Regions from separate parts of the Nonomuraea sp. NPDC003804 genome, predicted to be linked through region 1. Evidence: riboswitches for the same ligand, from Rfam matches in the RefSeq annotation. Region 1 holds a riboswitch; the other holds the start of a gene.
The links. Region 1 has a riboswitch for glycine ahead of gcvP (aminomethyl-transferring glycine dehydrogenase). Riboswitches for the same ligand answer to the same signal wherever they lie in the genome.

Region 1 (3,487 bases):
GGTGCGCGTCGCCGTTGGCGCGGTGGTAGGCGCGGATGGCCAGCAGCCCGGCGAACTCGCCCTGCGAGCCGGCGTTCGGCTGGATGGAGACGGCGTCGTAGCCGGTCACCTCGGCCAGCCAGGCCTCCAGCGTCTCGACCAGCTCCACGTAGCCGCCGGCCTGGGAGAGCGGGGCGTAGGGGTGGATGCCCGCGAACTCGGGCCAGGTGATCGGCTCCATCTCGGTGGTGGCGTTGAGCTTCATCGTGCAGGAGCCGAGCGGGATCATCGACCGGTCGAGGGCGATGTCCTTGTCCTGGAGCCGGCGCAGGTAGCGCAGCATCGAGGTCTCGGAGTGGTGGCTGTGGAAGACCGGGTGGGTGAGGTAGTCGCTCTCCCTGGCCAAGCCCTCGGGCAGGGCGTCCTCGGCGGCCAGGTCGGTCAGCGAGACGCTCACGCCGAAGGCGGCGGCGACCTGCTCCAGGTGAGCCAGGGTGGTCTTCTCGTCGCAGGCGACCGAGACGTGGTCGGCGTCGGCCTGCCAGAGGTTGACGCCGCGCTCGGCGGCCGCGGCGACCACCTGGGCCGCCTTGCCGGGCACGCGGGCCAGCACGGTGTCGAAGAAACCGTCGTGGACGATCTCGACACGGCCGGCGCGCAGGGCCGCGGCGAGCGTGACGGCCATGCGGTGGGTGCGCTGGGCGATGCGGCGCAGGCCCTCGGGGCCGTGGTAGACGGCGTACATGCCGGCGATGACGGCCAGCAGCACCTGGGCGGTGCAGATGTTGCTGGTGGCCTTCTCGCGGCGGATGTGCTGCTCGCGGGTCTGCAGGGCCAGGCGGTAGGCGGGGTCGCCGTCGGCGTCCACCGACACGCCGACGAGCCGGCCCGGCATCTGGCGCTGCAGGCCCTCGCGGACCGACATGTAGGCGGCGTGCGGGCCGCCGAAGCCGAACGGCACGCCGAAGCGCTGCGAGGAGCCGATGGCGATGTCGGCGCCGAGCTCGCCGGGGGCCGCGACCAGCGTCAGCGACAGCAGGTCGGCCGCGGCCACGACCAGCGCGCCGCCCGCGTGGGCGGCCTCGGCCAGGGCGCGGAAGTCGCGCAGGCGGCCGGAGGCGCCCGGGTACTGCACGAGCACGCCGAAGCACTCGGGCAGCTCACCGTCGAGGGAGTCGACGACCAGCTCGATGCCCAGCGGCTCGGCCCGGGTGGCCAGCACGGCCTTGGTCTGGGGCAGCGCGTCGGCGTCGACGACGAAGACGTTGCTCTTGGACCTGCCCGCGCGGCGCGCCAGCGTCATCGCCTCGGCGGCGGCGGTGGCCTCGTCCAGCAGGGAGGCACCGGCCACGTCGAGACCGGTCAGGTCGGAGACGACGGTCTGGAAGTTGAGCAGCGCCTCCAGGCGACCCTGGGAGATCTCCGGCTGGTAGGGCGTGTAGGCGGTGTACCAGCCCGGGTTCTCCAGCAGGTTGCGCCTGATCACCGCGGGGGTGACGGTGTCGTAGTAGCCCAGGCCGATCATGGAGGTGAGCACCTGGTTGCGGCCGGCCAGCGCCCGCAGTTCGGCGATCACTTCGCTCTCGCCCGCCGCGACGGGCAGCTTCAGCTGGTCCTTGGCCCTGATGGCCTCGGGTACGGCCACCGCTACCAGGTCGGCGACCGACTCGAAGCCGACCGCCTCCAGCATCTTGGCCTGCTCGCCGTCCGAGGGACCGATGTGGCGGGTCGCGAACGGCGGTGCAGCGAGGTCGCTGAGGGGCTCGGTCATGGAAACTGCCTCCCAAGGCTGGTGGAGAGCACGGGCGTCTGCCGGGTCTCCCCCTCTGTCATCAACCTGAGAGGTTCGCCCGCGGGGTCGCGGGCTTGCACCGTCGGTGAGACGCGCCTGGCGGGCGTGCCTGCTTTCCAGAGTGGCCTCGTCCGAGCGGTACTGGGTGCCTGAGAGATTCCGGGGAGGGTTGCTCCTTCGGCGCCCCGGTGGCCCGGGGACTCTCCCGCTCGGGGTCGTCGGCTCCAGCCCTAGGCTACCAGCGTCCGGGAATCAGCCCATTCGCCGGGCTCTGCGGCGCTGGGCGAGTTCGTCAGTGGGATGGTCGGCCGGGACGGTGTCCTCGACCGCCGCTCGTTCCCCCGGCAGCTCCGCGAGCGATCCCTCGACTTCGCGCCAGACCCTGCCGAGCGCGATACCGAACACTCCCTGACCGCCTTGCAGCAGGTCGATGACCTCGTCGGCCGAGGTGCACTCGTAGACGCTGACGCCGTCGCTCATGAGCGTGATCCTGCTCAGGTCGCCGACGCCCCGATCTCTCAGGTGCTGTACGGCGGTGCGGATCTGCTGGAGCGACACGCCGGTGTCGAGCAGCCGCTTGACGACCTTGAGCACCAGGATGTCGCGGAAGCTGTAGAGCCGCTGCGAGCCGGATCCGTGCGCGGCTCTTATCGTCGGCTCGACCAGGCCCGTGCGCGCCCAGTAGTCCAGTTGCCTGTAGGTGATGCCGGCCGCCGCGCAGGCCGTGGGGCCGCGATAGCCGATGTCGGCAGGCAGCGTCGTGGGCTGCTCGTCGAAGAGCAGGCCCTGCTCACCGGCACGCTGGCGCGCGGTTTCGCGCCGCACCGGATCTTCCTGGCCGGCCGTCTTTCCCTCGCCGCTGCTGACCGCCACGCGGACCTCCGGCTTTCTCTCATCCCGTGGTCTGATCTGGGGGTTCGTAAATGACAACCACAGGTTTCACTTGCACCGTAGGACCGTGACCATCCGCAGTCAACGATCCGGCTCGGCGCGTCGCGAAGCGTAAATGCAGTGAAATGCGTACCCCAGGTGGCGACCAAGGGTACGAGCCTTCACGAAGGGAGTCCTACCCCGCGCGTCCGAAGTCCTCGGGCGTGATGGTGTCAAGGAACTCCCTGAACTTCTCCACCTCATCCTCCTGGTCATCGGGGATGATCACTCCGGCCTCCTGCACGACCTCCTCGCTGGCGAAGATCCGCGCACCGGTGCGCAGCGCGAGGGCGATGGAGTCGGAGGGGCGCGCGCTGACCTCCACGCCGTTGGAGAAGACCAGATCGGCGAAGAAGATCCCGTCACGCAGAGCGACGATGTTGACCGCACGCAGGCCGACGCCCAACGCGCTCAGCACGTCCCTGAACAGGTCGTGGGTCAAGGGCCTGGGCGGCGGTTCCTCCGCCTGGGCGAGCGCGATGGCCGTGGCTTCGGTCATTCCTATCCAGATCGGGAGAAACCTCTCACCCTGCGCCTCCTTGAGCAGAACGATCGGCTGATTTGTGGGCATTTCAACGCGAACGCCCACTACCTCCATCTGCAACACGGGCTGCTCCGAATTCACGATCCATGGGCCGCATCTACCGCACTTCAACGTAACACCCACTGGGTAGGTAATATCCCCTGCCCCCGAGGCTTCCCGCCAACCTACCGGGCTCCCGGGCCGCCTCGGCGGGCGCCCGCATCCCCGACGGCAGCGGGCGAGCGGAATTTCCGGTTTTTTCG
Region 2 (3,487 bases), on a different contig from region 1:
GCGGTGTACTCCTCCGCGCTCAGCAGGTCCTCGGGGTCGCCGGACACGCGCACCCTGAACATCCAGCCCTCGCCGTACGGCTCGCTGTTGACCAGGTCGGGCTTGTCCACGACGGCCTGGTTGACCTCGACGACCTCGCCGGAGACAGGGGCGTAGATCTCGCTCACGGACTTGGTCGACTCGACCTCGCCGATCGAGTCACCGGCGTCGAACGTCGCACCGACCTCGGGCAGCTGCACATAGACCACGTCGCCCAGCGCCTCGGCGGCATAGGCCGTGATGCCCACCGTCAGGGTCAGGCCGTCGTCGAGTCCGGCGACCCACTCGTGCTCCTTGGTGTAGCTCAGATCGTCGGGAATGCTGCTCACTTGTTCCTCCTGTAGAAAGGCAGCTCAACCAGGTCCACGCCCTCTTGGCTGCCCCGGATGTCAACGGCCAGACCTTCTTCTATCCCAGTGTCCACGTACGCCATCGCGATGGGCTTGCCGAGGGTCTGCGACGGCGCGCCGCTGGTCACCTCGCCCACGACGGCCCCGTCACTGGTGACAGGGAACCCATGGCGAGGGACCCTGCGACCCGTCGCGACCAGGCCGACGAGGCGGCGGCGCGGCGGGACGTCCTTGACCTGCTCGAGCGCGGCCCTGCCGACGAAGTCGCCGGGCTTGTCGAACTTCACCACGCGGCCGAGGCCGGCGTCGAAGGGCGTGAGCGAGACGCCGAGCTCGTTGCCGTACAGCGGCATGCCGGCCTCGAGGCGGAGCGTGTCACGGCTGGACAGGCCGGCGGGCATGATCTCGTACGGCTCGCCGGCCTTGGCCAGCGCGTGCCACAGCGCGACGGCGTCGGCGTTGGCGACGAAGAGTTCGAAGCCGTCCTCGCCGGTGTAGCCGGTGCGGGCGATGAGCGCCTCGGCGCCGGCGACCGTGCCGGGCAGGCCGGCGTAGTACTTCAGGCCCGCGAGGTCGGCGTCGGTGAGCGTGGCGAGGATCTCCTGGGCGCGCGGGCCCTGGATCGCGATGAGCGCGTACTGGTCGGAGCGGTCGTCGACGACCGCGTCGAAGCCCTCGGCGCGCTCGGTGAGCCGCTCGGCGACCATGGGGTAGTTGGAGGCGTTGGCGACGACCATGTACTCGTCGTCGGCCAGGCGGTAGACGATGAGGTCGTCGAGGACCCCGCCCTGCTCGTTGACGATCATCGTGTAGCGGGCGCGGCCGGGCGCGAGCACGGACAGGTGGCCGACCAGCGCGTAGTCGAGCGCCTCGCCGGCCTGCGGGCCGGTCACGAAGATCTCCCCCATGTGGGACAGGTCGAACAGCCCGGCCCGCTCGCGTACGGCCTTGTGCTCGGCGGACTCGCTCCCGTAGCGCAGCGGCATCAACCAGCCGGCGAAGTCGGTCAGCGTCGCGCCGAGACTCTCGTGTACGTCTCGTAGCGGTGTCGGTCGGGACATTGTTCGCACCTCAGGATGGGTTGGATGCCAGGATCCTCCCCCTCTGTCATCGGTGCCTGAGAGCTTCACCCGGTTTTGCCGGACTTTCACCTTCGGCGAGGCCCCGCAGGCCTGCTTTCCAGAGGTCACCTTGCCCGCGCGGTCCTTTGCCTTGAGAGGTTCGCGGGGAGTGCTTGCTCCTTCAGGGGTCCTGGCCGGGTGCCAGGACGCTCTCCCGCGTGGGTTCATCGGTGTCCGTAGGCAAGACTAGTACGGATCCGGCCATCAAGGGAAAGGTGCGGGCGGGGGGACTCGAACCCCCACAGTGTCACCACCAACAGGACCTAAACCTGCCGCGTATGCCGATTTCGCCACGCCCGCGCAACCGCCATCAGCTTAGCGCCCGGGCCGGGGCCGAGATACTCGTTTGCGATCAAGCCCGCGGACTTGATCGCAAACCTCAGGCCAGGCCGAGCTTCTTCTTCAGACCGGCCACGTGGCCCGTCGCCTTCACGTTGTAGAGCGCCTGCTCGATCTTCCCGTCGGGGCCGATGACGAAGGTCGAGCGGATCACGCCGACGACCTCCTTGCCGTACAGCTTCTTGGCGCCGTACGCGCCGTAGGCCTTGTGGATCTCCAGGTCGACGTCGGACAGCAGCGGGAAGGTCAGCGCGTCGCGCTCGACGAACTTCACCAGCTTGTCGGTCTTGTCCTTGGAGACGCCGAGAACGACGAAACCCTCGTCGGTCAGCTGACCGAGGTTGTCGCGGAAGTCGCACGCCTGCTTGGTGCATCCGGGCGTCATGGCGGCGGGGTAGAAGTACAGGATGACGCGCTTGCCGCGGTAGGCGTCGAGAGAGACGGCGCCGCCGTCGGCCGCGGGGAGCGTGAAGTCCGGAGCGGCGTCTCCTGGCTGGAGCTTGGTTTCGGTCACGGGCTCAACCTAACCCCAATCGGAGGGACACGTTTCGCCCGCCGTGCGGTACGGCGGCGCGACCTGACAGACTGATCACCCTGAGAAAGGAGAGCCATGGCCGAGACCGACCCTGAAGAGCTGGAGCGCAGGATCACCCGGACGCGCGCCGAGCTCGCGCGGACCGTTGACGCCATCGCCGACCGGGTGAGCCCCAAGCGGGTGGCCCAGCGCAGCATGGACGAGGTCAAGTCGAGGGCCGAGCACTTCGTGGCGTCGGTCGGCGATCTCGTGGGGGTGACGCCGCGGCCGGTGCGCTACGACGACGACGCCGGGGACCTGTGGGAGGACGAGCGGCCTGTCGGCTCGGCGCTGATCGCCGTGGGCGCGGTGCTGGTCGTGGGCGCGGCGATCGTCCTGTGGCGCCGGCGCCGCAGGCGCTGACGGGCAGGCGTCACCGGCCCGCCGGGCGCCCCGCGAGGGGCCGGAGGACGGGCGCCACGCACCCTCGCGGGCGCCGAGCCGGAGGGTGGCGGGTCAGAGGAAGGTCCTGCCTTCACCCCGGTAGGTCGGGACCTCCTCGACGACCTTGTCACCCTCGACCAGCAGCAGGCTCGCGAACCGCTCGCACAGCTCGCCCGACTTGGCGTGGCGGAACCACACCCTGTCGCCGACGCGCAGGTCCTCGGCGGGCTGGCCGAGCAGCGGGGTCTGCACCTCGCCCGCGCCCTCGTCGGAGGAGTAGCGCAGCCCCGGCGGCAGGTACGGCTGGGGCAGCCGCGACGGCCCCGGCGCCCCTGAGGCCAGGTAGCCGCCGCCGAGCACGGTCACCACGCCGAGCCCTGGACGCCGGACGACCGGAAGGGCGAACAGCGCGGCGGGACGGCCGCTGAAGCCCCGGTAGAAGTCGAAGAGCCTGGGGTGGAAGAAGCCCGAGCCGGCCGCGCACTCGGTGACGGCCTTCTCCCTGACCGTGCGGTCGACGCTGCCGGTGCCGCCGCCGTTGACGAACTCGAGGTCGGCGACCTGCCTGACGGCGTTGACGATGCGGCCGCGCCGTACGATCAGCTCGCGGGCCGAGCGGGCCTGCATCAGCCTGATGGCGCGGGCGAAGGCCGCGTTGCCGGGCGGGTCGTCGCCGACGC

Region 2: it holds a riboswitch for glycine, as region 1 does, so the genes downstream of both, gcvT (glycine cleavage system aminomethyltransferase GcvT) here and gcvP (aminomethyl-transferring glycine dehydrogenase) in region 1, are expected to answer to the same signal.

What each region holds. Positions count from the first base shown of each region.
Region 1 covers NZ_JBEXMT010000005.1:7,430-10,916, forward strand. The annotation lists gene gcvP (aminomethyl-transferring glycine dehydrogenase) at 1-1,750, opposite strand, end outside; glycine riboswitch at 1,898-1,989, opposite strand; gene ABZX22_RS07990 (MerR family transcriptional regulator) at 2,024-2,644, opposite strand; gene ABZX22_RS07995 (bifunctional nuclease family protein) at 2,838-3,308, opposite strand.
Region 2 covers NZ_JBEXMT010000030.1:126,365-129,851, reverse strand. The annotation lists gene gcvH (glycine cleavage system protein GcvH) at 1-368, opposite strand, end outside; gene gcvT (glycine cleavage system aminomethyltransferase GcvT) at 365-1,450, opposite strand; glycine riboswitch at 1,580-1,677, opposite strand; tRNA gene ABZX22_RS34270 (tRNA-Leu) at 1,727-1,810, opposite strand; gene bcp (thioredoxin-dependent thiol peroxidase) at 1,890-2,363, opposite strand; gene ABZX22_RS34260 (DUF3618 domain-containing protein) at 2,460-2,786, shown strand; gene ABZX22_RS34255 (amino acid deaminase/aldolase) at 2,880-3,487, opposite strand, start outside.